3 regions of the Solibacillus kalamii genome follow, and region 1 is predicted to be linked to each of the others. Evidence: riboswitches for the same ligand, from Rfam matches in the RefSeq annotation. Region 1 holds a riboswitch; each other region holds the start of a gene.
The links. Region 1 has a riboswitch for thiamine pyrophosphate ahead of thiT (energy-coupled thiamine transporter ThiT). Riboswitches for the same ligand answer to the same signal wherever they lie in the genome.
Positions count from the first base shown of each region.

Region 2: it holds a riboswitch for thiamine pyrophosphate, as region 1 does, so the genes downstream of both, thiC (phosphomethylpyrimidine synthase ThiC) here and thiT (energy-coupled thiamine transporter ThiT) in region 1, are expected to answer to the same signal.
Region 3: it holds a riboswitch for thiamine pyrophosphate, as region 1 does, so the genes downstream of both, tenA (thiaminase II) here and thiT (energy-coupled thiamine transporter ThiT) in region 1, are expected to answer to the same signal.

Region 1 is NZ_NHNT01000006.1:37,794-48,659, reverse strand. Features, by position in the region: gene CBM15_RS10300 (AAA family ATPase) at 1-1,488, shown strand, start outside; gene CBM15_RS19535 (hypothetical protein) at 1,544-1,672, opposite strand; gene CBM15_RS10295 (magnetosome magnetite crystal formation protein family) at 1,740-2,072, opposite strand; TPP riboswitch at 2,189-2,297, shown strand; gene thiT (energy-coupled thiamine transporter ThiT) at 2,428-2,994, shown strand; gene map (type I methionyl aminopeptidase) at 3,185-3,937, shown strand; gene CBM15_RS10280 (polyphosphate kinase 2 family protein) at 4,109-4,951, shown strand; gene CBM15_RS10275 (GNAT family N-acetyltransferase) at 5,024-5,584, shown strand; gene CBM15_RS10270 (beta-class carbonic anhydrase) at 5,637-6,206, opposite strand; gene CBM15_RS10265 (hypothetical protein) at 6,366-6,566, opposite strand; gene CBM15_RS10260 (aminopeptidase) at 6,729-7,964, opposite strand; gene motA (flagellar motor stator protein MotA) at 8,156-8,956, shown strand; gene motB (flagellar motor protein MotB) at 8,940-9,695, shown strand; gene CBM15_RS10245 (carbohydrate kinase) at 9,868-10,866, shown strand, end outside.
Region 2 is NZ_NHNT01000008.1:40,455-51,320, reverse strand. Features, by position in the region: gene CBM15_RS12180 (SpoIIE family protein phosphatase) at 1-310, opposite strand, end outside; gene CBM15_RS12175 (alpha/beta fold hydrolase) at 303-1,151, opposite strand; gene CBM15_RS12170 (MFS transporter permease) at 1,469-1,870, shown strand; gene CBM15_RS12165 (histidine kinase N-terminal 7TM domain-containing diguanylate cyclase) at 2,044-3,618, shown strand; gene CBM15_RS12160 (hypothetical protein) at 3,765-3,998, shown strand; gene CBM15_RS12155 (hypothetical protein) at 4,023-4,331, shown strand; gene CBM15_RS12150 (4-aminobutyrate aminotransferase) at 4,348-4,692, shown strand; gene CBM15_RS12145 (MBL fold metallo-hydrolase) at 4,720-5,643, shown strand; gene CBM15_RS12135 (serine protease) at 5,953-6,120, opposite strand; gene thiC (phosphomethylpyrimidine synthase ThiC) at 6,142-7,926, opposite strand; TPP riboswitch at 8,077-8,191, opposite strand; cobalamin riboswitch at 8,507-8,686, shown strand; gene cobT (nicotinate-nucleotide--dimethylbenzimidazole phosphoribosyltransferase) at 8,782-9,840, shown strand; gene CBM15_RS12120 (hypothetical protein) at 10,409-10,720, shown strand; gene CBM15_RS12115 (YunC family protein) at 10,832-10,866, opposite strand, start outside.
Region 3 is NZ_NHNT01000002.1:157,163-168,028, forward strand. Features, by position in the region: gene CBM15_RS04430 (NAD(P)H-dependent flavin oxidoreductase) at 1-883, shown strand, start outside; TPP riboswitch at 1,020-1,118, shown strand; TPP riboswitch at 1,185-1,283, shown strand; gene tenA (thiaminase II) at 1,361-2,053, shown strand; gene thiM (hydroxyethylthiazole kinase) at 2,031-2,774, shown strand; gene thiD (bifunctional hydroxymethylpyrimidine kinase/phosphomethylpyrimidine kinase) at 2,771-3,583, shown strand; gene thiE (thiamine phosphate synthase) at 3,567-4,184, shown strand; gene CBM15_RS04455 (bifunctional 2',3'-cyclic-nucleotide 2'-phosphodiesterase/3'-nucleotidase) at 4,310-6,673, shown strand; gene CBM15_RS04460 (glycine betaine ABC transporter substrate-binding protein) at 6,870-7,784, shown strand; gene CBM15_RS04465 (glycine betaine ABC transporter substrate-binding protein) at 7,926-8,834, shown strand; gene CBM15_RS04470 (EAL domain-containing protein) at 8,921-9,913, opposite strand; gene CBM15_RS04475 (globin-coupled sensor protein) at 10,111-10,866, shown strand, end outside.

The DNA.
Region 1 (10,866 bases):
CCAGCCATTCATAATAGCGAAGCGTTTACCATTGATGAAAATGCACTGGAACATCTTCGTCAAGAAGGCGACCGTGCTATGCAAAGTTTTTACAAGGTCAATTCGAAATTGGATGTAGAAAAGGCAGCATTGGAACAGAAAAGAAGTGCTCTAGAGTTACTGAACGTTGAGCTTTCACAACTACATCATTATGAACAGCAATTGGCCGAACTGACTGAGCAATTGACAAAGCAAAAGCAGCAGCAGGCACAGCTCATCACTGAAAAGAAAACGATGGCACAGCTTATTGAAAGTAAAGAAGTGCTGCAAGGCCGTATTGAAAAAGGGCAGCAATATGTAGTCGATATTGATAAACAATATGCACAAGAAAAAGGGAAGCTTGAGCAAAGTGAGCAGTCATTATTGCCTCAGTTTTCCACATTGGATGAAGTAACACAAGAATTGGCAAGCCAGCAGCAAAAACACCGCCATTTAAAAAGTGCAATTCAAAGTGCACTGGAGGCAATGCAAAAAATCCAATTAGATGAGAAATCTTGTGAAGTGAACCATCTACATGCACAAAACCTTGTAACAGAAAAACAGCAGGAGACTATTTTAGCGCAAAAAGCGTTTGATACAGCATTGCAGCAAGAAAGTTTTGACTTGGAAACATATAAGAATGCGTTACTGCCATTAAATGTTCAGCAGCAAATTCAGGATGAAGTTGAAGCTTACAAGCAAAATGTTCATACATTATCTGTTCAAATTGCCGAGGAAGAACCTTTGCTTGAAGGAAAAGAACGGGCTGATTTAACGGCAAGTGAGCAACAGATTCATGAGCTGAATGAGCAAATCGAGGCACAGTATTCTAAAATTACATTAACCCAGTCCTATGTGGAACAATGTGAGGAAACCCTCGAAAAACTTGACCAATCCGCACAGCAGATCGAAAGCTATAAAGCGAAACTGGTGCAGGTGGAGCATGTTTATAATTTAATCCGCGGACAAAACGATTCGAAAATTTCATTTGAGCGATTTGTGCAAATTGGTTATTTGGAAAAAGTAACCCATGCGGCAAATGAACGTTTACGTGTCCTGTCAAATGGTCAATACTTCCTGAAATCTACAGGTCGTAAAGAAGGAAATGCACAAAGCGGGCTCAGTATCGATGTATATGACAGCCATACAGGACAAACGCGGGATGTAAAAACATTGTCCGGCGGTGAAAAATTCAATGCCTCACTTTCATTAGCATTAGGAATGGCCGATGTTATTCAAAGTGTTCAAGGAAGTGTGCATATCGATACGATGTTTATCGATGAAGGCTTCGGTACATTGGATGAGGAGGCGTTAAGACGGGCAATCGATATTTTGATCGATCTTCAGCAAACAGGCCGCTTAATCGGCGTCATCTCCCATGTGGCCGAATTAAAAGCAGCAATGCCTGCCATTTTACAAGTCCAAAAGTTAAAAGAAGGCTACAGTAAAACGGAAATTATTATTAAATAAAGACAACAAAAAACACATTTCACACTAGTTTTAGTGAGAAATGTGTTTTTCTGTATTAACGTTTTGGCGTTCGTCGTGTAGTTGCTGGTTGGGGTGCAGATTTTTTATCCATCATTTTTTTAATGATCGGGTACACGATCGGTCCATATTTAATTGCGGTTTTAATGAGTTTATTTAATTTCATGATACACACTCCTTAACGAATACATTTCGTATAAAAAATATACCCAAAGAAGGAGCTATCATAAACATTAACGTAAAACTTTAATCGCTTGGACTAGATTCCAAATCGCCAGAATAAACGTAATAAGGACTAAAAGAATAAATCCGATAAAATGGGAACTAATAAAGAAATCCTGCACGCTCACTGTCAAAGTGTTATTCCAGGAAAGAACGGAAGTGAAAAAGTAAATCATGTACAAAATCCCTAACAGTATTGGAATTAGTTGAGAAATAAAAGCTTTTTTAGAATGGCCTTTAACGGCTTCATCTTTCGTAACGATAAATATAATTACCGGTAAAATAAACGGTGCAAAATAAAAGCTCAAATAGCTTAGTGCACTTAAACCTTTCGATTGATCCATCATTTATCACTCCTTCGTATCTATTATATGTAATTCTAGTACGTTTCAAAATAATAGTTGTTGAAAGTTGTAGAAATATTCGTTACAATGAGCATGTTCAAACAATAAAAATTTAGATGTACCACAAGGGGTGCCGAGAAAGTCGGCTGAGATTGTGCACGGGATTGCACTGACTCTTTGAACCTGTAAGTTAGCACTTGCGTAGGGATGTGGATAGAATCCGACTGTTCAAACGATAGTCAGGCTTTTGTCCTGATTATCGTTTTTTGCTTTTTCTAAATACCTAGAAGAAGTAAAAGTTCCATTCTATCCCTCTTCACTTTTGTTACATCGGATAAAAGAAAGGGGAATTGTTATGGACAGAAAAAAATTATTGATGATGGTGGAGATAGCGATATTTGCTGCCATCGGACTTGTATTGGACCAAGTATCTTTTAAAATGTGGGCACAGGGCGGGTCAATCAGCTTTGTTATGGTACCGATTATGTTAATGGCCATTCGTTGGGGACTAACAGCAGGACTTGCAACAGGCTTGCTGATCGGCGTTATGCAAATGATGTTCGGCGCTTACATAGTACACTGGCTTCAGGCGATTTTAGATTACGGTCTAGCCTTTACAGTAGTAGGATTGGCGGCAATTGTAAGAAAGCCATTATTACAGGCAACACAATCACTCAATAAAGTAAAAATGGCAATTTATATCGTTATAGGAGCTCTAATAGGCGGAGCTTTAAGATTTGTTTCGCACTTGCTCGCAGGTGTCGTGTTCTTTAAAGAGTACGCAGGCGATGATAATGTGTGGATCTACTCAATAATTTATAACAGTACTTATATGGTACCTGCTACAATAATTACAGCGGTTATTGCAGTTATATTATTCACATCTGCACCCCGTTTACTCAAAAAAGCACAAACACCATAATGAATTGAAAACTCAAGGCTTGCAGCAAGGGATTATTTTCCCGTTGCAAGCTTTTTCTATTTTCTATTGTACAATGTCGTATTAATTTGATCATAAATCCAAATAATTTTAAAATCCTTGAACAATTACAACCGATATTAAGTATGCTATAGTTAAGGGTAGACATTGTTTAAGAGGAAGGAAGTTACACATGATTGTTACTACACAAGAAGAAATAGAAGCGTTTAAAAAAATTGGACGCATTTGTGCTGAAATTCGCGAGGCAATGAAAGCTGCGACAGTACCTGGCGTGACAACGAAAGAATTAGATGAAATTGCAGGCCGTATGTTTGCGGAAGCAGGCGCGGTTTCTGGTCCTAAAGGCGAATACGATTTTCCGGGATATACATGCATTTCAGTAAATCACGAAGTTGCACATGGCATTCCAGGGAACAAGGTTATTCAGGACGGCGATATCGTAAACATTGATGTATCGGGCTCTTTAAACGGATACTTTGCAGATACAGGTATTTCTTTTGTTGTTGGTGAAGGTTATGAAGATAAAGAAAAACTTTGCTCTGTAGCAAAATCAGCATTTGACCGTGCGATGACAAAGGTTAAAGCAGGTTCGAAATTAAATCAGATCGGTAAAGCGGTAGAGCGTGAAGCACGTGATCACGGGTTGACGGTAATTATGAACTTAACAGGACACGGCTTAGGAAAATCATTACACGAAGAACCAAACCATGTATTGAACTATTACGATGCTTGGGATACGACAATCATGAAAGAAGGCATGGTGTTGGCGGTAGAGCCGTTCATTTCGGCGAAGGCTGAGCACATCGTAGAATCAGGTGACGGCTGGACATTTATTACACCGGATAAATCATTAGTTGCCCAGATCGAACACTCGATTATTGTAACGAAAGATAAACCAATCATTTTAACAACATTGGAAGACTAAATTATAACCGTGGGTGCATATATAAGTGCGCCCGCGTTTTTTTGTTCTATTAAAACAGGATGCCGACATAAAATAATCAAATGATTCAAATAAATAACCGCAACAATTACCAATTGCATACACTTTCGAGTAAAATATACATAATAAATGGAATAGGGGAGGCAGCACTATTTGAAAAAGCTACAAGATGTGGATTTATCGCAAAAACTGGAGAAAGAAATCTATAAGAAGCAATTGAAAGCTTTGCAATATGAAATGCTAAATGCCCAGCAATTTTTATTTAATAATAAAATTGGCCTTATTATTGCATTTGAAGGAATGGATGCAGCAGGAAAAGGGGGAGCGATTAAGCGTTTAACAGAACGTATCGATCCGCGTGGGTTAATGGTATGGCCAATTTCTGCCCCGCAGCCCCATGAGATGCGCTATCATTATATGCAACGCTTTTGGAGAAAGCTGCCGCAGCATGGCCAGATTGCGATTTTTGATCGCTCTTGGTATGGTCGGGTGCTGGTGGAGCGTATAGAGGGTTTTGCTGAAGAAGCAGAATGGAAGCGTGCTTATGAAGAAATAAATAGTTTTGAGAAGCAATTGACAGATGAAGATTATATAATGATAAAATTTTGGATTCATATCGATTCGGATGAACAGCTTAAACGTTTTAATGAAAGAGCAGCCGATCCATATAAATCATGGAAATTGACGGCTGAAGATTGGCGGAACCGTGATAAATTTAATTTATATTGTGAGGCAGCCGATGAAATGTTTGAAAAAACTGATTCTGAAAACGCTCCTTGGCACTTAATTCCGGGGAACGACAAAAACTATGCACGTGTTCAAGTACTAAAAGAAGTAGTTATCCATATAGAAAAAGAAGTTACAAAGCGCGGATTAAAGCTCACGAACATTTTCGAAAGCGGTAATAAAACAACTGCACATAAAGAGAAATCGGAATTTATAGATATAACACCAAAGCCTGTAAAATCAAAAAAGAAAAAGTTGAAAAAACGGTAGCAAGCTTTGAAATGAAATGTAGGTGGTTCAATGAAAAGCTTATTCAAGCTATTTCACAAGAAGGAGGGTCCAATGGTTCAACTTATTGGGCAACAATGTTCGCTTCGCACGTTTACCCCGTCCGATGCGAAAGGATTGGCAAAATTATTAAATGACAATAAAATGTATTGGTCCGAATTTGAGCCATTACATCGCGATGAATTTTATACAGAACAAGTACAGTACAATAAAATTTTGGAAAGCATACATTTGTTGCAGTCAAACCGGGAATTTTCATTCGGCATTTTTTATAATGCAACAGGTCAGTTAATCGGGCATATTTCCCTCTATTCAATTAAACGTTTACCTTATTCAAGCGGTTTTATCGGCTATTCGATGGATGAGAAGTTTACAGGTAAAGGAATTGTCACTGAAGCGGTACGTCTAGTAATGGAATTTGCTTTTATTACGTTAAATATTCACCGGATTGAGGCATATGTCGCCCCGCAAAATTCTGCTTCCATTCGTGTATTGGAAAAGTCGGGCTTTACAAGAGAAGGGTTATTACGAGAGCTATTATATATAAACGGAAAATGGGTGGATCATTATATGTACGCCATTTTACAGCGGGAATATAAAGGGGCCTCATTATAAAAAATAGCGGCAGTGCTCATTATATTGAGCGCTGTCGCTAATTACTTATTATTTATTTTTGTTCAACTGTGCCGTCTGTTACTAAATCAAGTTTTCCTGTTGCAGGATCGATGATAAGACCATGTACTGGAACGCCTTTTGGCATTAACGGATGTGTTCTGACTAAATCCACACTTTTTAATACACTTGTTTTAACATCCCCAAAACCGCGTAACCATTCTTTTAAATCAAAACGGGCATAATTGATGACATCAATCGTTTCCTGTTTAACCCCGCGTTCAAGCATATGGCCGATCATTACGTTCGGATCAACTGCACTCATTCCGCAGTCATAGTGGCCGATAATATATACTTCATCTGCCTGTAATTCATAAACGGCTACAAGTAAACTGCGCATGATCCCGCCGAATGGGTGATTTACGATTGCCCCTGCACTTTTTACAACTTTGACATCCCCATTGCGCAAGTTCATAGCTTTAGGTAGTAATTCTACTAAACGTGTATCCATACAAGATAAAACTACAATTTTCTTATCTGGAAACTTCGTTGTGGCATATTGTTCATATTGTTTTTCTTCTACGAATTTTTCGTTAAATTCTAAAATCGTTTGCAATGCAGACATTGTTCTTCAAACCCCTTTCGATTCTTGTTTTATTGTAAAATATTTTTTAGATAATTCAAACAAATGCGCACTAATAAAGTTAAAAATAAAATAAATAAAGAAGAAGTGATGTATTAATATCAAAAAAACAACCACTCAATAGAGTGGTTGTAAAAAAATTTAATGATGATGGTGACCATCCAATGATTTTTCGTTTGGCGCAAATGTATTTGCCTTTGAATCTACTATAACAGAGTCGTGTGATTGTAAACCAATACGTAAGTACATAATAAACATAAATAAGAATACAAGAAGTATAACCGTAAACCCTAACACTAACGTATAGTAGTCAGATAAGAACGGATAATGGTGATCAAACATTATAAAAACTCCTCTCTATTTAGTAATAACAATCATTAACCAATTATACCCTATTAAATTGGAACATTGTAGGGTAATTTAGTTAGTTAATGTAGAAAAAACTGTAAATATGGCGACATCTTGAAATTTTATTTATCGGTAAAGCCGGAAGTAAAACAGCGGTTAAAATGCCCAGTTCCCATTACGGAAAACTGGCTCGCTTTGCCCATCAGCTGTAACACCATCAATATTCATCTGTTCAGAGCCAATCATGAAGTCGACATGTGTAATGCTCTCATTTAAACCGTGAGCTTTTAACTCATCAGACGACATTGACTTGCCGCCTTCGATACAAAATGCATAGGCGCTGCCAATTGCCAAGTGATTTGATGCATTTTCATCGAATAGTGTATTGTAAAACAAAATATTCGATTGTGAAATTGGAGAATGGAATGGAACAAGCGCCACTTCTCCTAAATAATGTGATCCCTCGTCTGTAGCAACAAGATTTTTTAATACTTCTTCACCTTGTGCTGCCTCTACTTGAACGATACGACCGTTTTCAAATGTAAGTTTAAAGTTATCGATAATATTACCACCATAGCTTAATGGCTTTGTACTAGATACATACCCGTTTACACCATCTTTATGTGGTACTGTGAAAACTTCTTCTGTCGGCATATTTGCCATGAATTCTTCGCCTTTTTCGTTAATACTGCCTGCCCCGCACCATAAATGTCCTTTAGGAAGCTCGATCGTCAAGTCCGTCCCTGGAGCTGAATAGTGTAATTTTGCATAGTTTTTATTGTTTAAGTAATCAACTTTTTCATGCAAGTTGTCATTATGCTGTGCCCATGCTTCTACCGGGTTATCCAGATCCGCACGTGTTGCTTTAAAGATGGCATCCCATAATGCCTCTACTTGCTTTTCTTCCGGCAATTCAGGAAATACTTTACGAGCCCATTGTTTAGATGGAGCTGCAATGACCGTCCAGCTAATTTTATCTGACTGAACATATTGACGATATTTGTTCAATGCAGTGCCTGAAGCCTTTTGGAATGATGCAATACGTTTTGAATCAATGCCAGACAGTAAATCGGGGCTTTGGGATACGATGCTCATAAATGCCGCACCTTCTTCAGCAAGCCATTCACGTTCCTGTACTTTCCAAGGCGGGAAGAAATCGAAAGAATCCGACGGTGCCAGCTCATATCGAGTGCGTGTAATTTGATCATCTGTATAATCTACAAATACTTGTTTGGCTCCAATTTCATAAGCGATTTTTGTCACTACTTGTACAAATGGTGCCGATTCGATAGAGGCTGCAATATACAAATATTGATTTGGCTGAATATTGACACCGATTTTTACTGCTAGTTCTGCGTATTTCGTTAGCTTTGCTTCGAACGTTGAATTCATTGATTCATTCCTCCAATAATTATCTTAAAAATTAGTTAATTCTTAACCTATTATTACTCATATTCCAGCTCAGAAAAGAACAATAATGTGTCAAAAATAAAAAAATCTTCTTATAACAAGTGTAAAGGAAGTTAATAAAAATTTAAATATACCGAAATAAGAAAAGACATCGTAATTTGGAGGTACTACATATGGATATTTCATCAGTTGTTGGGGTTATCATCGCCTTTATCGCCCTGTTATTCGGGATGTTTTTAAAGGGCGTTACACCGGAAGTGTTAATAAACCCTGCTGCTATTTTAATTATTATTTTTGGTACGATTGCTGCAGTTACAATCGCTTTCCCAATGAAGGAATTAAAAAGAATTCCAAAGCTTTTTAAAATTTTATTTTCAGAAACAAAACTCGCAAGTGATATCGACTTGATCAAAATGTTTTCACAATGGGCAGATTTAGCTCGTCGTGAAGGGCTATTGGCATTAGAAAGCAAAGCAGCTGAAATTGAAGATCCATTTTTAAAAAATGGACTGACATTAGCGATTGATGGACAAAACGCAGACTATATTCGCGATGTTTTAACAGAGGAAGTTGAAGCGCTGGAAGACCGCCATGCAAGTGGAGCAGGCATTTTTTCACAAGCAGGTACTTATGCACCGACACTTGGGGTATTAGGTGCTGTAGTAGGCCTTATTGCTGCATTAAAAGATATGTCTGATATTGATAAATTAGGACACGCCATTTCAGCGGCCTTTGTTGCGACATTATTAGGTATCTTCACTGGGTACGTATTATGGCATCCATTTGCCAACAAGTTAAAACGTAAATCCGCTGTAGAAGTTAAGCAAAAGCTAATGATGATTGAAGGGATTTTATCCGTACTTGAAGGTGAAGCACCTCGTGTAATCGAGCAAAAGCTGGCTTCATATTTAACAATGGAAGAACGTAAGCAAATTACCGAAAGCGGGGCGGGTGGCCTTGGCAAAGAAGCGTAAAAGACATAAAAAGCATGAGGAACATATTGACGAGTCCTGGTTAGTACCTTATGCAGATATATTAACGTTATTACTAGCATTATTTATTGTACTTTTTGCATCAAGCTCAGTGGATGAGAAAAAATTGGAGCAAATGTCTGCAGTATTTAATAATATTTTTACCGGTGGCACAGGTGTAATGGACAACTCATCTATCATACAAACACCGGATAACTCTACACCAACAGGTATCTCTAAATATATGGAAGATCAGCAACGCCTACATGAAACGCAAAACCGTGTGGACGAGTTTATTGCGATTAATGAGCTGGAAGACCAGTTTGAAACGAAAATGACAGAAGAGGGATTATTAATTACAATCCGGGACAGTATTTTATTCGATATGGGACGAGCAGATGTGAAAGCGGAATATGCAACAATTGCTGACGAGCTTGCTCAATTATTAATGTTTGATCCACCGCGTAATATTGTCATTACTGGTCATACAGATAATGTACCGATTAAGACACCGGAATTTGATTCCAACTGGGATCTGTCTGTAATGCGTGCAGTAAACTTCATGAAAGAAATTGTTTCGGGAAATGAACAACTTGATTCCAAATACTTCAGTGTAAAAGGTTTCGGAGAATTCCAGCCGATAGCTACGAATGATACTCAAGAAGGCAGAGCCAAAAACCGCCGTGTTGAAGTGCTCGTACAGCCACGTATAGCAGAAAATGGCGATGTAATAGTAGAATAGCAAGAAAGCTGTTTGGAAGGGAAACTTTCCAAACAGCTTTTTTGTTATGTCACAGCTCATAAAAGAAAAAAGTACTTCCATACTACGCAAGACGAAAAATTTAATATTAATTTGACATTACGCAAACAAAAGTTTATAATAATAAACAAATGTTTGATTAGAGGTGATAAAGTTGAATGAAAAGGAAAAATTGATTTTCCAATTAATAAAGAAGAATCCCTACTTATCACAACAGGAAATGGCAGAACAACTGGGAATGTCCAGGCCAGCGCTTGCTAATATAATCTCTTCGCTTATAAAACGAGGGGAAATTTTAGGACGTGCCTATGTTTTGCCAGAGAAAAATCAAATCATTGCAATTGGTGGTGCCAATATCGATCGTAAATTCACTATTGAGCAAAATGTCCAATTAGGGACTTCCAATCCTGCTTCTGTTACAGAATCGGTAGGCGGTGTTGCCCGCAATATCGCTGAAAACTTAGGGCGGTTAGGCAACCGTGTTTCTTTAATTACTGTAATGGGTGAAGATCATGATAGTGCATTTATTGAACAAAATTGTAAGAGTATGATGAATGTGGATTTAGTAGAGAAATTAAACGATTATAATACAGGTTCTTATACAGCAGTACTTGATAATATGGGTGAACTGGTAATATCGATGGCAAATATGGCGATTTATGATCAGTTGTTGCCGAGTATTTTAAAAAAGCACGAGGCGATACTACAAAATGCCAGCTGTATTGTCATTGACTTAAACAGCCCATTAGAAACAGTAGAATATATTAGGAATTTCGCAATAGAGCGTAATATCGCATTGGCGGTTATCCCTGTTTCTTCACCTAAGATGAAGAATATGTCGCAGGATCTGCACGGTATCCGTTACTTTATTTGCAATCGAGATGAAGCGGAAAGCTATTTAAATGTGAAGCTGGAAACATATAGCCAATATGAAAAGGCTGTTAACATGTTGTTGCAAAAAGGAGCGGAGCATGTTGTGCTCACTCTTGGCGAACATGGAGTAATGGTGGGGAACGAAGGTAATATAGTACACTACAAAGCCATTGCAACTAGAAATATAGTAGATGTTACAGGTGCCGGAGATGCTTTTGTTAGTGCATTTTTACATGGTTTATTAAACGATGAAGAGCTTGAAGAAGCAATCCAGCTCGGG
Region 2 (10,866 bases), on a different contig from region 1:
TGACACAGGTTAACTGATGATTATCGTGGAAAGATGCATTTAATAATATAGGAATTTCTTCTTTCATTAGGGTTAGTAATGTCAGGAACATTTCCTCTACAGCCTGCTTCACTTTAATCAGTGGCACTAAATAAAGCTGACAAAAAATCTGAGAGGAAGGAGATAACAGCACATTAAAATGTTTTCCTATAAGATGCTCAGATGATTGATAGTGCAGCAAATTTAGCAATGTCTTATTTATATTAAGAATTTCACCTTCTGAAGATAAAGTGATAAATCCGCACGGAGCGTTTTCTATGAGTTCATCCATTTATATATTCCACGCCCTCACCGATAAGGGGCACAGATTGCTCCAATAAGTAATTTTTAATCAAATGAATTGTTTCCTCTGGATCGCTCATATGTGGACAGTGACCGATTGCATTCATATAGGCAATCGTACTGTTTGGCATATTCGCATGTAAGTACTCGCCAACTACCCTTGGCGCAATGACGTCTTCCGAGCATTGTAAAATAAGGGAAGGTACAGTAGCTTTCGTAATATCTTTACGATTATCAGTAAAGAAACAAGCCTTTGCAAAAGTATTGGCAAATAAAGGGTCGGTTGAACAGAAACGATCTTCCAAATCTTTTGCCACACCTGTTTTTGCTGTGTTGTTTAATAATGTAATCGAGAAAGCATTTGCCCAACCGATATAATTTTTTTCCATCAGATCCATTAAATTGAGTAAGTCTTTCTTTTCAAAACCCCCGTAGTATGCAGGAGGCTCATTTATATAACTTGGCGATGGAGCGATCATGATCAGTTGTGAGAAATACTCCGGTTTCGATAACGAAGCCAATAAACCAATCATACTGCTTACTGAGTGACCGACAAAAATAGCTTCTTTTAAATCGAGCGTCTCACAAACATCTAAAAGATCCTGCACATAACCGGACAGTTCACCATATTTAATAAGGTCAAAAGCGGTAATATCTGAATTTCCAAACCCGACATAATCAAATAAAATCACCTGATAATCCTCTTCAAAAGCAGGAAAAACATCATTCCATACCGTTTGGTCGCAACCAAATCCAGCAGCGAATATTATAGGCTTTTTACCTTTACCTCGAATATGTACGTTATTACGTTTAAACGTATTTTGAATCATGAAATAGCACTCCCTTCAAATGGTCACTTATTACATATTGATTTGTATAGGTTTAAACATTTTTATCTAATATTAACTTCCTATTTAACAATCATTCTGTATGAAATTAGGATATAAGTAAAGGAATATGACTATTTTATAGTGTTAATCTAGCAATTTATTTTTTGGAATTTTCTATTAATAATGGAAACAGTGAAAGGGGTAAAATGAAAAATCAACAGATTGTTGAATATTGTGCATTGCTACATCTTTGCTTCCGTCTTACAATTAAAGCACGGAAATGAACAGTATGTTCAATTTTGAGGAGGAAGCAAACAATGAGTAAATTATCAAAACTATTAATGGCAATTGCTAGTATTATATTAATCGGATTTGTGGGGAAAGCATTTATTTTAGATGAAGCGGTGAAAGGATATTTAGTGACATTCTATTTTGTTGGATCGGGATTGGCGTTATTACGTTTATTTATTAATGCGATGATTGGTAAAATGAAAGGGAAGCATATTTTGGTGAAAATCGGATTCTTCGCTGTACTTTTAGGTCTTGGTATACCGTTCCAAAGCTGGTTCCGTACAGAAGTCATTTTCTCCATGAGTAAAGCGTTTATTGTCCCTAGTATTTCAGTGATGGTCGCTAGTGTTGTGTTGATGACAATTGTATATGGCATCATTGGCAAACGTATTCAAGCAGCGCGTATTGAAAAAATGCAATTAAATTAACGCCCATAAAGCTGGGTGCAAATTCAAGTCGTTAAAATACAGGAAAAAATTCCCGTATCTTGGTACGATAGCCCCTAATTCTACACTTATTATATCAATAAAATATCCATTTATTTTTTATAATGTGCTACATTATAAGAGAAAAGTGTTAATTAAGAGAGGGTAAACCAATAATGGGTTCGCAATTGACCATGTATATTACGCTTGTTTGTACGTCAGGCGTATTGAATTTGTACTTATGTCTCTATGCCTTTAGCAAACGTCATAAATATACGAATATCGCAAATTATTTTATTTTCTATACAGCTGCCATTAGCATTTACTGTTTTGCTTCGGCTATGACTTTAATATCAACGACGCTTGAACAAATCAGTTTCTGGAACACCATTCTCTACATCGGGATGCCCACGTCAGCAACATTAGGTTTATTGTATGTTATGAGCTATTTAGGATTTAAGCTGTCGTTTAGAAGAAGCATGCTCATACTTCTTATTCCGTTTATTACAATTATTATGGTAGCGACAAATCACTGGCATCATCTTCATTATCGCGTATTTGAGCTGGACCCGAATTTAGGAGCACCTTTCGTTTACCAGGAAATCGGCATGTGGTATATGGTGCACGGTGTCTACACATTTGCCAGCATGTTTGTCGCCTTTTTACTGTTGCTCTCTCATTGGAAGGAAACGGCGAAGGCATACCGTCCACAATTGATCGCGTTAATGTTTGGTCAGCTAGTTCCAATTTTGACAGCATTTCTTTATTTGAACGGACTCACACCGGCAGGAGTAGATCCTGTACCGATGATTTTATGGCTTTCTTCATTATTATATTTATGGGCGATTAACTCATCTCGGCTGTTTCGGATTATGCCGATTGCGAAAGATACGATCTATAATAGTATCAATGATGGAGCCATCGTACTGGATGAATCATACCGTCTTATCGAGTTCAATCAAGCATCAAAAGCGATGATGCCGAATTTGAACAAATCGATGTTCGGCAATAACTTTGTGAAGTTTTGGAAGGAACAGACTGGGGAGGCCCTGCCATTCAAATTAGTTGCCGATGGAGTCGCCACCCAAGAAATAAAGTTATGTTCTGAAGGGATGGAACGGATTTATCAAGTCCGGATTACTTCATTAGATCAAGCAAGAAATAGAAAAGGGTTGTTGTTAGTTTTTACGGATATTACGGAGGTTAAAAGGCTGCAGGAAAAATTGGAGCAGCAGGCATATAATGATGAGCTGACTAAGATTTATAACCGGCGCGCATTTATACAGCAAAGCGAGCAGGATTTTGAGGCAGCTAGAGAAACAGGTTTGCCATTTACGGTCCTCTTGATGGATATCGATTATTTTAAACGAGTGAATGATACGTATGGGCATCATGTTGGGGACCAACTGCTCGTACATGTCGTGAAGGTTTGCCAAACACAATTGCAGGAAGGGCATTTCTTTGCTCGTTATGGCGGGGAAGAATTCGTCATTGCACTGAAGGGATATAAAGAAGCTGAGGGTATAACATTAGCCGACCGACTTCGGGGTGCCGTTGAGAAGGCACCACTCATGACGGAAGCGGGTAATCTTTCGGCTACGTTAAGTATTGGTGTTGCGGAAGTGAAAGACTGGACAGAAGAGACACTATATCAGCTATTGCATAAAGCAGATACCGCTTTATATGCGGCGAAGGAAGAAGGACGCAACCTCGTGAAAGTGTATGGAACGAGTAAGGAAATACTTAATTGATTTGAGTGAAACCGGCATAGAGAAATTCATGCCGGTTTTTTTATTTGTTGAAGGGCGCGGCGAATTTTATGAGCTGGTTTCCATACTACCTAGTGTTAGGAGAATATGTTAGCATAGTAAAATAATAACTAAATAAGGGAGCGGTTATGGCACAAAAGAATTCAAAGGCGATTTCTATATGTATTAGCTTAATCATAGCTCAAATTATGTGTGCAGGTTTTTTGTTAAAAAATATCCAGCTTATTATTAATCCAACGTCAATCGTTGCTAAGTGGTTAGCGGGGATTTCTTTTATCCTGTTTTCGTTTTTGTTTATCGTCTCGTTATGGGCGACAATCAAACATTTTAAAAGTAAAGACGCGTTGGATCATCATACATAAACAATTTAAAGCAGGGGGATTGTGATGATTGGATATATTCTAACAGGGTTTTTGTTAATCTTTGCGATTAGGAGATTTTATAAATATAGGGCGATTTTTAAACAGCTGTCGAAAAAAGAATGGCTACAATTTGGCGCCGGTTTTTTATTGGCATGGGCTGGAGCTGTTTTCATCATTATAGGTGGTTCCAGCATAACAGATATGGTTGAAATCACATGGTTAAATAACCTTTTGGGAATTGTATTGATATTGATTGGCTTGGCTTTGGCAGTAATCATTATGAGTAAAATCTTGCCGAATAAAATAAAGGAATTTTATTCGGGAGATCAGTGAAACGGGGATAATTAAAATGGATGAAATGATCGGATTTGCAGTAGTTGGAATCATTATTGCATGTTTAATTTATGCTTTAATTAAACAAATTAAAGAGACAAAGCATAGTGGAAACGGCGTTGGCAGTGCGCTGTTCCGTAAACAAATGGCAAGAAAAAATAAAGTGATGACAGCTTCGTTATTTGGAATTCTAGTATTTTACACATTAAATATTGTGAGCATTTTAAATATCGCTTCAACGATTCCAGTTTCAAACAACTTTACTGGCCTCGGGACTTGGGTGAGTTTTTTGGTTTACCTTTATGCAAGGATATTAATGAAACCAAAGCAGGTTGATCATAGTAGAAATTTATATAATTAAGCTTTTAAGAAGTAGGAGAGTGCTGCGATGAGGAAACGCTTTTCCAATTTAGATCAAAATGATCGGCTCGGGACATTTAAAGATGTGCTGAAGTGGCAGCGGTCAAAGCAAAAGAAAGTCGTCGATTATGAAGTACCGCGGTGTGAAGAAAAGCAGATTGCGTTTCTAAAAAATAACCGTACGGAGCAGTCTATTACGTGGATTGGCCACTCAACCTTTTTAGTCCAAAAAGAAGGGCTCAATATTTTAACAGACCCGGTTTGGGCATATTGGATGGGTGTGGCGAAACGGTTAACCGAGCCGGGATTACGGTTAGATGAGCTGCCAGAAATTGATATCGTACTTTTATCGCACGCACATTATGATCACCTGAACATACCGACGCTAAAAAAGCTGAAAAAACGAAATCCCAATCTCCTATTTATCATTCCAGAAGGGCTCGGTTATTTAATGAAGCGTCACAAGCTGCACCATTTTATCGAACTTTCATGGTACGAAAAGCATGAGGCAGGACCGCTTGAAATTCATTTCGTTCCCGCTCAGCATTGGACAAGACGCATGCTTTGGGATACGAATACATCGCATTGGGGCGGATTTGTACTGCAAACGGCGTCAGATGCGCAAAGCATTTATTACGCCGGAGACAGCGGGTATTTTCGGGGATTCAAAGATATTGGCGAACGCTTCAACATACATACAGCGCTAATGCCAATCGGTGCATATGATCCGGAATGGTTTATGCATGCATCCCACGTGACACCGGAAGAAGCAATCCAGGCGTTTTGTGATGTCGGAGCAAAAGTATTCATCCCGATGCATTACGGTGCGTATATGCTGGCAGATGATACACCGAAGGAAGCGATAGACCGGCTGCATTTTCATTGGCAGCATGCGAATTTAGAAAATGAACAATTAAAATCGTTAGCGATCGGGGAGACCTTTCGAATGTAATTGGTGGTTTGTTAAATGCTTTGAAAGATTATCATCAGCGCAGAACAGCAGAATTCAAATTTGTGATTTTCATATTCGGAAAAAGGATTATTGCCATGTTTTGTATGTTGAGGCAGGCAAAACGAAATTGAAAAGGAAGAAATGGCCCTCAATGAAAAGATTGATCCAGTATTTCCAGAAGGAGATGGCACTCCAAAATTCACCCTCTAAACTATCTTTACTTGTTAAAGTTAAAAAACCTTGCCTTAACAAAATAATTAAGGCAAGGTTTTTATGGAATCTCTTATTTCTTATGACACTTTTTATTTACTAATAATATAAAACATTTACTTTATTACACTTGATACATTTTTCATGATATTGATTTCCTTTAAAATGATGATCACAATTTTGCTGGATCTCTTTTAAACTTTTCTCCAAAACAGCAAGGTGAGTTTTGAGCTGATTAATTTCCTCTTCAATTTTTCCGACCTTCATCCTAATGCCCCCCTAAGAAAGTTACTGATATATGTTACCACCAGATTGCTTAAACTGTTCAGCTTTTTCCTTCATACCTATTTCAATAGCTTCCTTCGTATCAAGTTCTTTTTCTTTTGCAAAATTACGAATATCTTGAGAGATTCTCATACTGCAAAATTTAGGTCCACACATAGAACAGAAATGTGCTGTTTTTGCACCTTCAGCAGGTAAAGTTTCATCATGATATTCGATTGCACGTTCAGGATCTAAAGATAAATTAAACTGATCTCTCCAACGGAATTCAAAACGAGCTTTTGATAAGGCATCATCTCTTTTATGTGCTCCTGGATGCCCTTTTGCCAAATCAGCAGCATGTGCAGCAATTTTATAAGTGACAACCCCTACACGAACATCATCTCTATTCGGTAAACCTAAATGTTCTTTTGGCGTTACATAACAAAGCATCGCTGTCCCATACCAACCAATCATTGCAGCTCCAATAGCAGATGTAATGTGATCATAGCCAGGAGCTATATCAGTTGTAAGAGGGCCTAAAGTATAGAAAGGAGCTTCCTTACAAACTTCCAGTTGTTTGTCCATGTTTTCTTTTATAAGGTGCATTGGCACGTGTCCCGGTCCTTCAACCATAACCTGTACATCATGCTCCCAAGCAATTTTTGTTAGTTCTCCAAGAGTTTCTAATTCCGCAAATTGAGCTTCATCATTGGCATCTGCAATGGAACCAGGACGTAAGCCATCCCCTAAAGAGAAGGAAACATCATAAGTTTTCATGATTTCACAGATTTCTTCAAAGTGAGTATATAAAAAATTTTCTTTATGATGGTGAAGACACCATTGTGCCATAATAGATCCACCTCGGGATACAATACCTGTTAAACGTTTTGCTGTTAACGGAACATACCGTAAAAGAACCCCTGCATGAATGGTGAAGTAATCCACCCCTTGTTCGGCTTGTTCAATCAATGTATCACGGTAAACCTCCCATGTTAGGTCTTCAGCAACACCATTTACTTTTTCTAGTGCTTGATAAATAGGTACGGTACCGACAGGAACAGCCGAATTTCGAATAATCCATTCCCGTGTTGTGTGAATGTTTTTACCTGTTGATAGGTCCATAATATTATCAGCACCCCAACGTGTTGCCCATGTCATTTTTTCAACCTCTTCTTCGATGGAAGATGAAACAGCAGAATTGCCAATATTCGCGTTAATTTTTACATGAAAGTTACGACCTATTATCATGGGCTCTGATTCTGGATGGTTGATATTAGAAGGAATAATCGCTCGACCCTTTGCAACTTCATCCCGTACGAATTCAGGTTTCATATTTTCTCTAATTGCGATAAATTCCATTTCAGGCGTGATAATTCCTTTTCGTGCATAATGAAGTTGTGTAATATTTTTCCCTTTTTTAGCCCGTAACGGTTTCCGCTTTAAACCAGGAAACACGTTATGATTAGTACGAGGATCGTTTTTATCTTTATAACCATTATCCTCAGGCTTGATTTCACGACCATCATATTCCTCCACATCGCCACGTTCTTGAATCCATGTACTGCGAAGGGCAGGGAGACCTTTTGTAATATCGACAGAATAATCAGGGTCTGTATAAGGTCCGCTGGTGTCATACACACGTACTGGAGGATTTTCCTCTTCTCCAAACGTACCAGTTGTCGGGCTTAACTCGATTTCACGCATTGGAACCTTAATGTCAGGTCTAGAGCCTGTTACATATACTTTATTGCTACCCGAAAAGTTAGACATAATGGAAATACTTTGTTCGTTTAATGAAGATGGTGACATTGACATAATAAATCTCTCCTTTTTTGAATATAAGGACAAGAGATAGAGCACAACAGTGAGGAGCTTAAAAAAGCTTATGAAGTACATAAAAAAGCCGGTGTCCAATAAATGGTCGGACCCGGCTAATATGTATACAGAAGTAGTATTACTATAATACGATGCTAACTTCCCCACGCTGGTATGATCCAGATCAGGTCCCAAGAGTCAAGAAACTTCAACGTGTTTCATTCTCAGCCCAACTTATTGGACTCCCCTAGTTATTTCTATTCAATTTTATATTAGTATACATGAAACTACCTTGAGATAAAAGGGAAAATTCAGAAAAGTATTTGTTAGATGAATTACCTTACCGGATATTGATATCGTACTCATTTCGCATGCACATTACAAACCTCTGCATGTCTCGATGTTAAGAACAATAAAGAAACAAAACCCGAACGTATTATTATTTCTGATGAGTCAACATTCTCAGGAGGTGGACTTTTTTTAGATTTAAGGAATTCTGAATCAGAAAACGTTTTAATTCCTGCTTATTGAAAATCATCCTTGACGAAAAAAGTCGTTCGTCGTAAAGTAATGGTAAATTCATCAAGCATTAGGTGCCCGTTAAGGGAGAATAGGGAATAAAGTGAAAAGCTTTAGCGTAATCCCAACACTGTATAGAGGAGTTTCATAGCAAAACCCACTGGATTTACATCTGGGAAGGGGCTATGAAATTGTGAATCTGAGCCAGGAGACCTGCCTAAGTATGCTTACTGTTTATAGACACTGGATATGTCTGTAGTTTATTTGTTATCGAATAAACTGCAGGCTATTTTTATTGTCAAAAATACATTTAGATGGGGGAAACGAAACATGCAATTATTACAGCAAACAATTGATCAAATTCAAGAAATCGACCGACAAATGGAAGAAAAAGCACGTACGTACATAGACTCTTTAGCCAAACCGCCGCAAAGCCTAGGGAAGCTCGAATCACTAGCTCTGCAAATCGCCACAATTACGGGTGACCTTGCGCCTAAAATCGATAATAAAGCGGTGATCGTCATGGCTGCGGATCACGGGGTGTATGAGGAAGGCGTAACGCCAAATCCGCAAAGTACAACGGTTTTCCAAACATTATCATTTCCGAAAGGGACGACAGGGATGTGTACGATTGCGAAAATTTCGAATGCACAAGTCATCCCGGTAGATATCGGTGTCAAAGAAGATTTACCTCAAGATGCTGGGGTAATCATTAAAAAGGTCAAATACGGGACAGACAATATGGCGAAAGGTCCAGCAATGACACGAGAAGAAGCGATTCAAGCGATTGAAGTAGGAATTGAAGTCGCAACAGAAGCGATCCAAAACGGTATCAATCTCATTGGTACCGGGGAAATGGGTATCGGGAATACGACACCGAGTGCTGCAGTGCTTTCAGTGCTTCACGGCTGTGATCCGCTGGCAGTAACAGGCTTTGGAGCTGGTGTCGGAGCTGGCGGAATCGAATATAAAGCCGAAGTCATTCGAAAAGCGATTGCCTTGAATGAGCCGAACGCCGAAGATCCGATTGATGTTGTGGCAAAAGTAGGCGGTCTGGAAATTTGCGGGATGGCCGGAATCTTCCTTGCAGGCGCAGCAAATCGTGTACCGGTCGTTGTTGACGGGTACATTTCTACGGTTTCCGCATTAATCGCCTATAAGTTAAATCCGAATGTGAAAGCGTATTTGATTCCGTCACATTTATCGGAAGAGCCCGGTGCAAAAATTGCAGCTGAGCTTCTAGGATTAGAGCCAATGCTGCATATGAATATGAGACTTGGAGAAGGATCGGGTGCTGCACTAGCATTCCCGATTCTAGATGCAGCATGCTCGATGATTACGAATATGGTGACGTTGGAGGAAGCGGCAGCGCTTTTAGTAGCCAAGTAGAAAAATCATCAAGACATGAAATTCGTAAAATAAAATTACGTAAACGGGCTACATTAAAAGTGACAGTAACTTTTAATGTAGCCTTTTTAATGAATTCGGTATTCCCGGAAAATGAATGGCGTTTTCAGTCTATTCTATTTATTTTACCAGTAAAATACCAAATAGGCGAAACAATTCCGTTTATTTATCCAGTGAGGAAATCATAAAGAAAAGCCCTATCCAATCCGCTGAAAATGTTATGTGCGACCAAAACATTCGGGGAATGAATAGAACTTGATTTAATTTTACAGAAAATTCAGTGAAATGCAAGCAATTGTCCTGTCATTTGCATTCCTTCCGTAATATCCTATATTAACCAAATGTAAAAACATATTCGAAATGTTAATAATAGCTAAAAAAGTGCTTTTTGGATGGAACTTGGAATAAAGTAACCGGTAAATAGGGTAAGGAAAAGTAAGACCAATAAAAAGGAGAGGCGGGAGGGGCATTAAGAGAAACGGGGTGATCACTATTTCTCCGTATGTGAAAGGTCGTTTTTGAATATATTCGAGAAAAGGATGAGGATAATATGAATCAAATTTTCAAAAAAGATGAGTTTATTATTATTCCTTTTTATAAAGGGCGCAAGCAGGAATTTATGGTCGTCAATACGAAGAAGGAATTTAAAAATGGACATACGCACTTAAAGTCATTTAAGATGGCCAAGTATTTGATCAATCTTGCGCGTTGCCAAAAAATCAATTCCGGATTAAGACCATATTTATTAACAAGCCTTACAAGAATATCAGCAGACCGTGAATATATTCAAAAATTAGAAGAGCTTCTAGCCGTGAAAAGAAGTAAAGGGTCAAAAGCTTCCTATTATAATAAAGCAATCTAATTGTACGTAATAACGTCAATAAAAATAGATAGACCGCTTTTTCAAGAAATTGAAAGAGCGGTTTTTAGCATGTTTGGGGTGGAGCTCATCACCTGAGAACTTACAATTTAACTAAATCATTTTTAATAACGCTTCTTCGCCAATCA
Region 3 (10,866 bases), on a different contig from region 1:
TAAGGCAGGAATAGTCGGGTCAATGCCTGCGTTAAATGCAAGACCGGCAAGCCAGTTGGATGAATGGTTAGCTGAAATTACAGAGGAGTTGGCCAGCTATAATGCCAAAAATCCGGATCAGCCGGCTGCGCCATTTGCCATTAATCAGATTGTTCATAAAACAAATAAACGTCTGGAACAGGATATGGAGCTCTGTGTGAAATATAAAGTTCCGATTATTATTACTTCACTTGGGGCACGTGAAGAAGTATTTGAGGCAGCACATAGTTATGGAGGTATCGTTTTCCATGATGTCATTAACAATCATTTTGCAAAAAAAGCGATTCAAAAAGGTGCAGACGGCATCATTGCTGTAGCAACAGGCGCAGGCGGTCATGCAGGACAACAGAGTCCATTCGCGCTCGTACAGGAAATTCGTGAATGGTTTGACGGTCCATTAGCTTTATCAGGTTCAATCGCACGAGGGCACTCAGTGTTGGCAGCACAGGCAATGGGGGCTGATTTTGGCTATATCGGCTCACCATTCATCGCGACCGAAGAAGCGTTTGCTCGTCAAGAATATAAACAAATGATTGTTGATAGTACTGCAGAAGATATTGTATACAGCAATTTATTTACAGGAATCCACGGGAATTATTTGAAAGGTTCTATCATGAACGCGGGGATGGACCCGAGGAATTTAAAAGAAAGTGATCCTTCAGCAATGAACTTTAACGATAATACCGCAAAAGCCTGGAAAGATATTTGGGGCAGCGGGCAAGGAATTGGCGCGATTAAAGAGATTACTTCCACAAAACAATATGTCGATAAACTGGCTGAAGAATATGCTCAGGCTTATCATGAACTGACTGGTAAAAGATCGGCAGTAGCCCATTTACAATAGATGTAAGCGCATCATTAGTAACAGAATTTTACTAACGATGCGCTATTTTGGGTATAAGGTATTTAACTATTAATTTCGTAATTTTTTGAATTCACTTGCCCGGTTCGAATTAATTTGTTACACTCTGGGTAATTAAATGCATTTGCGGGGGGACACAGCAGTGTTGAGAAGGTTAAAACCTGACCCTTAGAACCTGACCGTTAATACGGACGTAGGGAGCAAAGTACAAGCTATACATATGTACTTACTTTGGCTCCGCGTATATTTTACGTGGAGTCTTTCTTTTGCAAATACACAAGCATTTGATTTGCGGGGGGACACAGCAGTGTTGAGAAGGTTAAAACCTGACCCTTGGAACCTGGCCGTTAATACGGACGTAGGGAGCAATGAAAAGTGGTACTTACACTTTTTGGGGACGTCTCTCTATATGTTGAGACGTCTTTTTTGTGCTTCCGCCAACAAAAAGGAGGAGTAACAATGGGATTTTGTGAAAAGGTAAGAAAAGAAACGGATTTTTATTGGGAGGCTAGCTTTTATCATCCTTTTGTACAAGGGATTGCAGATGGGAGTCTACCGCTGGAGAAGTTTAAGTTTTATATGCTGCAGGATGCGTATTATTTAAAACATTATACGAAAGTATTAGCTCTTGCAGCTGCAAAAGCGACAACTGATGATGATGTTCAATATTTTCTGCAAACAGCAAAGTTTATCCATGATGCCGAGCTTGAGTTGCATCGTACAACGTTTAAAGAATTAGGTGTGACAGCGGATGATTTGGAACAATTCGAACCAGCACCAGCAGCCTATAACTATGTGAGCCATATGTACAATGCAGTGCATAACGGAGATGTAGCAGAAGCATTTGCGGCAATCCTGCCATGCCCATGGCTGTACCAGGAAATTGGGCAAAGATTAAAAGATGCATGCCCCAATATACCTCTTTATGAACAGTGGATTGCATTATATGCTTCCGAGGAGATGCTTCAAAATATTGAAGTACAAAAATCGATGCTAGATCGATATGCGAAAGAACAACCTGCAAAGCTTAAAGTACTACAGGAGCATTTTAAGAAAAGCTGTTATTACGAATGGATGTTTTGGGAAATGCCTTGGACGAAGCAAAGCTGGGAACAAGGAGTGTATGTAAATGAGTCTGCAAGCAATTTATAATAAACAACCATTAGTTCATTGTATTACCAACTATGTTGTCGCAAATTTTACAGCGAATGGCTTGCTGGCGGTAGGAGCTTCACCAGTAATGGCGGATGCAATAGAAGAAGTGGGTGAAATGGCTGCCCAGGCCAATGCTTTGCTTTTAAATATGGGCACTTTGAATGAACGGACAATAGAGTCGATGAAGAAAGCAGGACTTAGCGCAAACATGCATAATACTCCGGTTGTTCTGGATCCAGTAGGTGTAGGGGCAACGAAGTTTCGAGCTGAGACAGCACAACAATTGCTCGACCTTTTAAAGATTAATGTAATCCGTTGCAATATTGGAGAAATGGCGGCTCTTGCGGGAGTAAATTGGGCGTCTAAAGGTGTGGATAGTGGCAAAGGAGATATCGATGTTGCAGTGACTGCCAAACAGTTGGCTAATAACTATCAATGTATTGTGATCGTAACAGGAGAACAAGATGTTATTACTGATGGGATAAGAGTGGAATTTGTAGAGGGTGGTCATGAAAAGGTGACAAAAATGACGGGGAGTGGCTGCTTGCTTAGTGCCTTATGTGCAGCGGTGCTTGCAAACAGTAAAGAACCGTTTGATGACTTACTGACGCTACTTAATGAATATAAACAGGCAAGTGCCAATTCTGTTGCAACTATAGGAAATTTCCACACAAATTTCTTGAATGAACTAGAAAATTTAGCGGGGGGACGAAAATGATTACATGTACGATAGCAGGATCGGATAGCGGTGGCGGTGCCGGGATTCAAGCCGATTTAAAAACGTTTCAGGAACTCCGTGTATTCGGTACATCAGTAATCACCGCATTAACCGCACAAAATACTGAAGGAGTGCATGGAATTTTTCCGACAACGGCTGATTTCGTTCAAGCTCAGCTAAAGGCAGTACTTCAAGATTTCGACGTAAAGGCAATTAAGACAGGGATGCTGTTTAGTGCTGAAATTATCGAAGCCATTGTGACTTTACTAAAAAATACGGATATTCCGCTTGTCGTTGATCCGGTCATGATTGCAAAAGGCGGTGCCAGTTTGTTAGAGCAGCAGGCAACAACAGCTCTTAAAGAAAAGTTATTGCCACTCGCAACCGTTTGTACCCCGAATATACCGGAAGCGGAAATCCTGACAGGCTATAAAATACAAACGGAAAAGGATATCGCATCAGCGGCGCATGATTTATTAAGTCTAGGGCTGAAATGTGTTGTCATTAAGGGTGGTCACTTAAACAGTAAGCATGCGACAGATACGGTTTTCATTCGCGGGACGCAACCATTTAAAATGAAAACCGAGCGGGTGGATACGAAACATACTCACGGTACAGGATGTACATTTTCTGCAGCGATTACCGCGGAAATGGCAAAAGGCAGATCGATAGAGGCAGCCATAATAGAAGCAAAAAAATATGTGCAGCTTGCAATCCGTCATCCGCTTAATATTGGTCACGGGTTCGGTCCGACAAATCATTTCGCCTATCATGAACAGCGGGGGATGTGCGATGTCCATGTCTTTTGATTTGAATAAATATTTTGTGATGGGAACGGCCAATTGTAAACGCGAACCGTTGCTTGTTTTGGAAGAAGCGTTACAGGCAGGCATTACGATGTTCCAACTGAGAGAAAAAGGAAAAAATGCATTAAAAGGCGATGCGTATGCAGAGTTTGCCCGTCAATGCCAAAAGCTGTGCCAAACATATAAAGTGCCGTTTATTATTAATGATGATGTCGAGCTTGCATTAACATTAAATGCAGATGGTATTCATGTAGGGCAGGAAGACACCGGTATTAAACAATTTAGATCTTGCGCGAAAAATAAAATCATCGGTGTATCGGTTCATACGATGGAGCAACTCGAAATGGCCATTGCAAATGGGGCGGATTATGCGGGAATTGGTCCAATTTATGAAACTTCCACAAAAGATGATGCGAGAGCACCAGTCGGGCTGACGTTACTGCAAGAAGCGAAATCTCAGTACCCCCAATTCCCGATTGTAGCAATTGGCGGAATCTCTGTAGAAAATAGTTTCATTGTTAGACAAACCGGAGTAAATGGAGTCGCCGTTATTTCGGCAATCAGTCATAGCGATAATATAAAAGAGGCTGTAAATTCACTGTAAGTTAAATTCTGTCATATAAGTACTATTTTGATTGGAATAACCTGTACCAAATTACTCTTTTCTACTATTCTGGCAATTTAGTATGATAGTTCTGTTATACACTACAGAATATGGGAGTGAAAGAAATGTTGAAAAAACTATCTGCATCAGCCTTAACGCTAACACTTTTAGCAAGTGGCATGTCAGCAGTTTCAGCGGCACCAGTCTCTAAAAATGAAGATATGACACGTGGAGAGTTTGTGAAGGCCGTAATCGATGCATTGGGAGTAGAGGTCGGTACTGGTCAGACTGTAAAATTTCAGGATGTACCTGATTCACTTAAGCCTTATATTGAAAAAGCGGTAGAATTAAAGTTAATTAAAGGAAAAACTCCAACTAAATTTGCACCAGACGAAAAACTGACACGCACACATGCATTCCTTATTGCGGCAAGAGGATTGCAGGATAAGGAAACATATTCTGAAAAGGTATTGGATCAGTTTAAAGATGCAAATAAAATTGGACAAGGCAATCGCCAGGAAATGGCCAAAGCGGTAGCAACAGGATTACTGACAGGCTTTGATGACGGAACGATTCGCCCGAATGATTTTGTAACAAAAGCACAGATGCAAAAAATTCTTCAGCGCTTTTTGGAAGAATACAGTCCGGTAAAGGCAAATACGACGGTTTCTTTACGTATTTTAGGAACGACGGATATTCACACAAATATTGTAAACTATGATTATTACAAAGATACGCCAACGAACAGTTTAGGTTTGGCAAAAACTGCGCTGCTAATCGAAAAGGCGCGTGAGGAAAATCCAAATGCAGTGCTGTTTGACAATGGAGATGCAATACAAGGAACGCCACTTGGCTCGTATATTCAGTCAGTAACGAAATTGAAAGACGGGGAAGTTCATCCATCGATTGCTGCGATGATTGCACTTGATTATGATGTCGCGACATATGGTAACCACGAGTTTAACTACGGGTTGGAATTTATCGATGAAGTAACGGATGATGCCCCATTCCCGTATGTAAATGCCAATGTGCGTAATGCAACGACAAAGGAATTAATGTATGAGCCATATGTCATGATTGAAAAAGAAGTAGTCGATTCAAACGGTGAAAAAACGTTGATTAATATTGGGGTAACAGGTATTGTGCCACCTCAAATTTTAAAATGGGATAAAGCAAATTTAGAAGGAAAAGTAACAGTCGATGATTCCGTAGAGGCTGTTAAAACAGTCGTTCCGCAAATGAAAGAAGCAGGAGCAGATGTTGTCGTAGTACTTTCACACTCTGGTATGGGAGATGCTACACATGAAAAAGGGGAAGAGGATGTATCGTATTTACTATCTACAATTGAAGATGTGGATGCAATCATTACAGGGCATGCCCATGGCGTATTCCCTGGTAAAGTGGATAGCTCTATAACAAATGTGGATATTGAAAAAGGAACAATGAACGGCAAGCCGATTGTTATGGCCGGTAAATTTGGTAGCCATTTAGGGGTCATTGATCTAGAGCTTGAGAAAAAAGACGACGCATGGGATGTTACAACAGGAACTGGCGCGGTTCGTGAAATCGCAAAAGATAATGATGCTGTCAGCGCTAAGGTTGTAGAAAGTGTAAAAGAAGCACATGAAGGAACAATTAAATATGTGCGTCAGGCAGTAGGGACAACGACAGCGAACATTCACAGTTACTTCTCGCAAGTTCAGGATGATCCTTCTATTCAAATTGTAACGAATGCCCAGTCAATCTATGTGAAAGAAAAGTTGAAAGGTACAGCGTATGAAAACCTTCCTGTCCTGTCAGCTGGTGCACCATTCAAAGCCGGAACAAGAAGTGATCCGGAATACTATACATTTGTACCAAAAGGTGAGCTTGCAATTAAAAATGTAGCAGATTTATATTTATATGATAATACACTTGCGATGCTGAAGGTAACAGGTGCAGATGTGAAAGAATGGCTTGAAATGTCTGCAGGCCAATTCAATCAAATAGATGCAACAAAATCAGAAGAACAGCAATTAATCAACGCCGAATACCGTTCATACAATTATGATGTTATTGACGGTGTGACGTATGAAATTGATGTAACAAAACCGGCAAAATATGATGCAAGTGGAAAAGTTGTAAACGAAAAATCATCACGTATTGTCAATCTGCAATATAATGGGAAGCCAATTGATGCAGCACAGGAATTTATCGTAGCGACAAATAACTATCGTGCGAATGGTACATTCCCAGGTGTTCGTAATGCGACAGCGGTTGAAATTTATCCGGATGAAAACCGTCAGGCAATTATCGACTATATATTAGCCGAAAAAACAATTGATCCGACAGCAGATGGCAACTGGAAGTTCGCTCCGATTCCGGATAGCGTAAATGTTGTATTTGAATCTTCTAAAAAAGCAGTTGATGTATTGGATGAAAACAGCGCTATTAAGTATATTGGAGACGGTACAGACGGCTTTGGCAAGTATGGTTTAAAAACAAAATAATTTTAAAAATGCCTGTAGGCGAAGAATTCCTTTCTTCTGTCTGCAGGTTTTTTTGTTTGTTTAAATGACTGTCACGAGTAAGAATTAATACCGGTAAGTAACTAATTTTTTCAGAAAACCTTTTGACATAGTAACAACCTGTTGTTAATATTGAGTTGTTACTTTTTAGATAAAAAATTTAAAAGAGGATGAGAAGATGAGCAAAATCAAAACAATGGGTATTACTTTAGGAATGTCTTCCGCACTGCTACTTGCAGCTTGCGGAGATGATACGGAGAATAAAGAAAGTTCGGCCGGAGCGTCGTCTTCTAGTATTGGCGAACAAGTCGATTATACAGTAGTTGCTACTGAACCCGGAGCAGGTTTAACTGGCCTTTCCCATGAAGTAATGGAGCAATATGAGAATCTGGAAGGCTGGACATTACAGGAAAGTTCAACTGCTGGAATGCTGAGTACGTTGGATAAGGCAATACGAAATGAAGAACCGGTTATTGTGACAGGCTGGACACCACACTGGAAATTCTCGGCTTATGATTTAAAAATACTTGAAGATCCTAAAGGTATTTTAGGCGGTGCTGAAAACATTCAAACACTTGCCAGAAAAGGTTTAGAACAAGACTTGCCTGATGTATATACAGTACTTGACCGCTTTTATTGGGAGCCGGAAGATATGGAAAAAGTCATGTATGATGCACAAGAAAATGGTGACTTTGATGTAGCAGCAGCCGATTGGGTTGAAACTAACCAAGATAAAGTTAGTGAATGGACAAAAGATATAGCACAAGGAAATGGCGAAAAGGTAAAAATCATTTCAACACCTTGGGATTCGGAATTTGCATCGAGCAGCGTAATAAAATTGGTGCTGGAACAATTAGGGTATGAACCTGAAGTAACACCAGTCGATCCGGCCATTATGTTCCAGTCAATCGCAACTGGTGAAGGGGATGTAACGGTAGCACCATGGTTACCAACAACTCACAAAGCATTTTATGATAAGCATAAAGACGATATTGTTGATTTAGGTGAAAATCTAGAAGGGACGCAAAATGGTTTTGTTGTTCCGGCATATGTAGAGATTGACTCGATTGAAGATTTAAAACCGAAAGAATAAATAGAAATATGCTCCGTAAATGGCCTATACAGGGCTTTATTTATTTGTTCCTCTAGTTTGACAAAAGTAACAACTTGTAGTTAAAATTGGGTTGTCGCTTTTTGGGAGTAGATAAATTCAGATTATAGGGGATGAAACATTTTGAAACGATTTAAAACTTTAGGTTTAACTATAGGAATGTCTGCAGCATTGTTATTAGCAGCATGCGGAGATGATACACGCAGCAGTGATAATTCAAACAATGAATCTGCAAGTATAGGTGAACAAGTAGATTATAAAATCATTGGGATAGAGCCTGGCGCGGGGATAACAGGTTTGTCACATGATACATTGGAACAATATGAAAATTTGGAAGGCTGGACATTACAGGAAAGTTCAACTGCAGGCATGATCGGGACGTTGGAACAGGCGATTCGCAATGAAGAACCGGTGATTGTAACTGGCTGGACACCCCATTGGATGTTTTCTGCCTATGACTTAAAATTCCTTGAAGATCCTAAAGGAGTTTTAGGAGGAGCAGAAAATATAAATACTGTTGTAAGAAAAGATCTTGAAAAGGATTTACCGGACGTCTACACAGTGCTTGATCGATTCCATTGGGAACCGGAAGATATGGAACAAGTCATGTATGATGCACAAAATGGAGGTTTTGAAACAGCTGCTGCAGCCTGGATTGAAAATAACGATGATAAAGTAAGTGAGTGGACGAAGGGTATTGAACAAGGTAACGGAGAAAAAGTGAAACTTGTTTCAGTCCCATGGGATTCAGAAATTGCATCGAGCAGCGTTGTTAAAATAGTGTTGGAAAATTTAGGTTATCAAGTAGAAGTAATACCTGTAGACCCTGCGATCATGTTCCAGGCAATTGCAACTGGTGAAGGGGATGCTACTGTGGCGCCATGGTTGCCGACAACTCATCAGGCATTCTATGAAAAACACAAAGACGATATTGTGGACTTAGGAGAAAACTTGGAAGGTACGCAAAATGGCTTCGTCGTACCAGCTTATATGGACATTGATTCAATTGAAGATTTAGAACCGAAAAAATAACGTGTAAAACCCTTTTTATTGGTAAATTCATTTTAATAAAAAAGCTATGTGCAGTAGTGGGCAACCATTCTACACATAGCCTTTTTTTATGCAATCGTTCGCTGTGGTTCGATACTGGGTTTACCAAATAAATAACCTTGGAATAACTTATAGCCGATTTGTTTTAGCCACTCAAAGTCTTCCTGAGTTTCTATTCCTTCCGCAAGTGGTGTTGCGCCAATTTCTAGCGCTTTTTTCAAAAACTGTTTGGCGGTATTTTGTTTTTCAAAATCAGTATTTACGCCTTGTACATATTTCATATCAAGCTTCATATAATGCGGCTTTATGTCGCCAAGCATTTCCAGAGTATTATAACCTTCCCCTACATCGTCCAAGGCATATTGAAAGCCTTTTTTGTTATAGTAATTCAAAATCGATTTTAAATGATCAATATCATCAACTTGCTCCGATTCCACTACTTCAAATACAAATTGATTCGGGTCAATTTCCAGAAGGTTAGCGAGCTTTACCGTTGACTGCAGGCAATATTCAGGAGAATAAATCGACGTTGGAATGAAATTGATAAATGTTTTTTTCTTCAGTACAGCAGCATACTTTACGGCAGCCATGCGACATAAACGGTCCAACGCATACAGGCGCCCTCGGGTTTTAGCTGCGGCAAAAATTTCATTTGGAAAAATGAGTGAGCCATCTTCTCGGGTAAAGCGTGACAGCACTTCATATGCGTAGATTTCGTTTCTGCTATTTACAATAGGCTGAGAGTAGCTGACTACCGCATTTCTATGTATGACATCATCAATCCATTGCATTTCCAGAACGGTTTCAATTTCAGCAAGGTGCTCCCAAGGCATTTCATCCATTCTAAAATAAATCTGTTCTGGCTCCATATAGTCTCTACTAAAGTCGAGAAACTCTTTCACGCCGGATTCTTGTATCGTTACAAGTTGTTCCTTTTTAGTAATTGTTAAATTCCGGCGATTAAAGTGTTCGACAATCATATCCAACATAGCGATATTTTTTTCGCCTTTTAATAAAATCTCAAACTGTAGTTCTGACACGACACAATTTCTGCAAGACATGTAAAGTTCCCCCCCTTTTAATCTTTATTTAACTGTATAGTATCGAGTTTAAAAATACTATGTAATATTGATTATTTTATTATTATATTTATGTTTGTACAATGTTTGTATATTATTTTTATTTATTCCGCATAAAGTTGACAATAAATAGTAAACAATGTTATACAATAATTATACAAAGTGTTGGGGTGAGGATAATGGTAATGTGGTGGAAGCAGAAAGTGTTGGTAGAAAAGGCACATCAAGGTGAGGAATTGAATGACTTTAATCCTGTAATTGAATTAACAAGCATGCCTGAATTAGCACAGCAGATGAACCTGATTGGTATAGCGGAAGAAAATTTACGGCGCATAAAGTCATATCAACCAGCAATTGCAGCGGGAGTATCCGAGATTACGGATGTATTTTATGAAAATGTATTAGCCGTACCATCTTTAAAAAAGATAATCGAAGAGCGTACAAAAATTGATCGCTTAAAGAAAACATTGAGTTCTTACATTATTTCCATGTTTGACGGGGTTTTTAATGAAGAAACAATCGAAGCGAAAAGAAAACTCGCCCGCATGCATTTCAAAATCGGGTTGGATCCAAAATGGTATATGGGCACATTTCAAAAGTTGCAGGAAACAATGATTATGCTTATCAGTAAAGACATAGCGGATGTTGCAGGAAGAGAAATTATTCAATTAAATGTGTCAAAACTTATAAACCTTGAGATGCAGATTGTTTTAGAGGAGTATGAAAAGGAAAATTTGAATCTTCGAAAAGAACAATATAATGTTGTAAAGTTTGAACTGAAGGATAAATTATCCGCTATTATTCAAAATCTCGCAGACTTAACGGAAGAAACGAACCAATCGATTGAACAAGTAAACAGCCATACATTTCAGATAAGTAGTACGATTGAATCTAATGTTAAAATTGTACAGCATATACATACAGATGCAGTGACA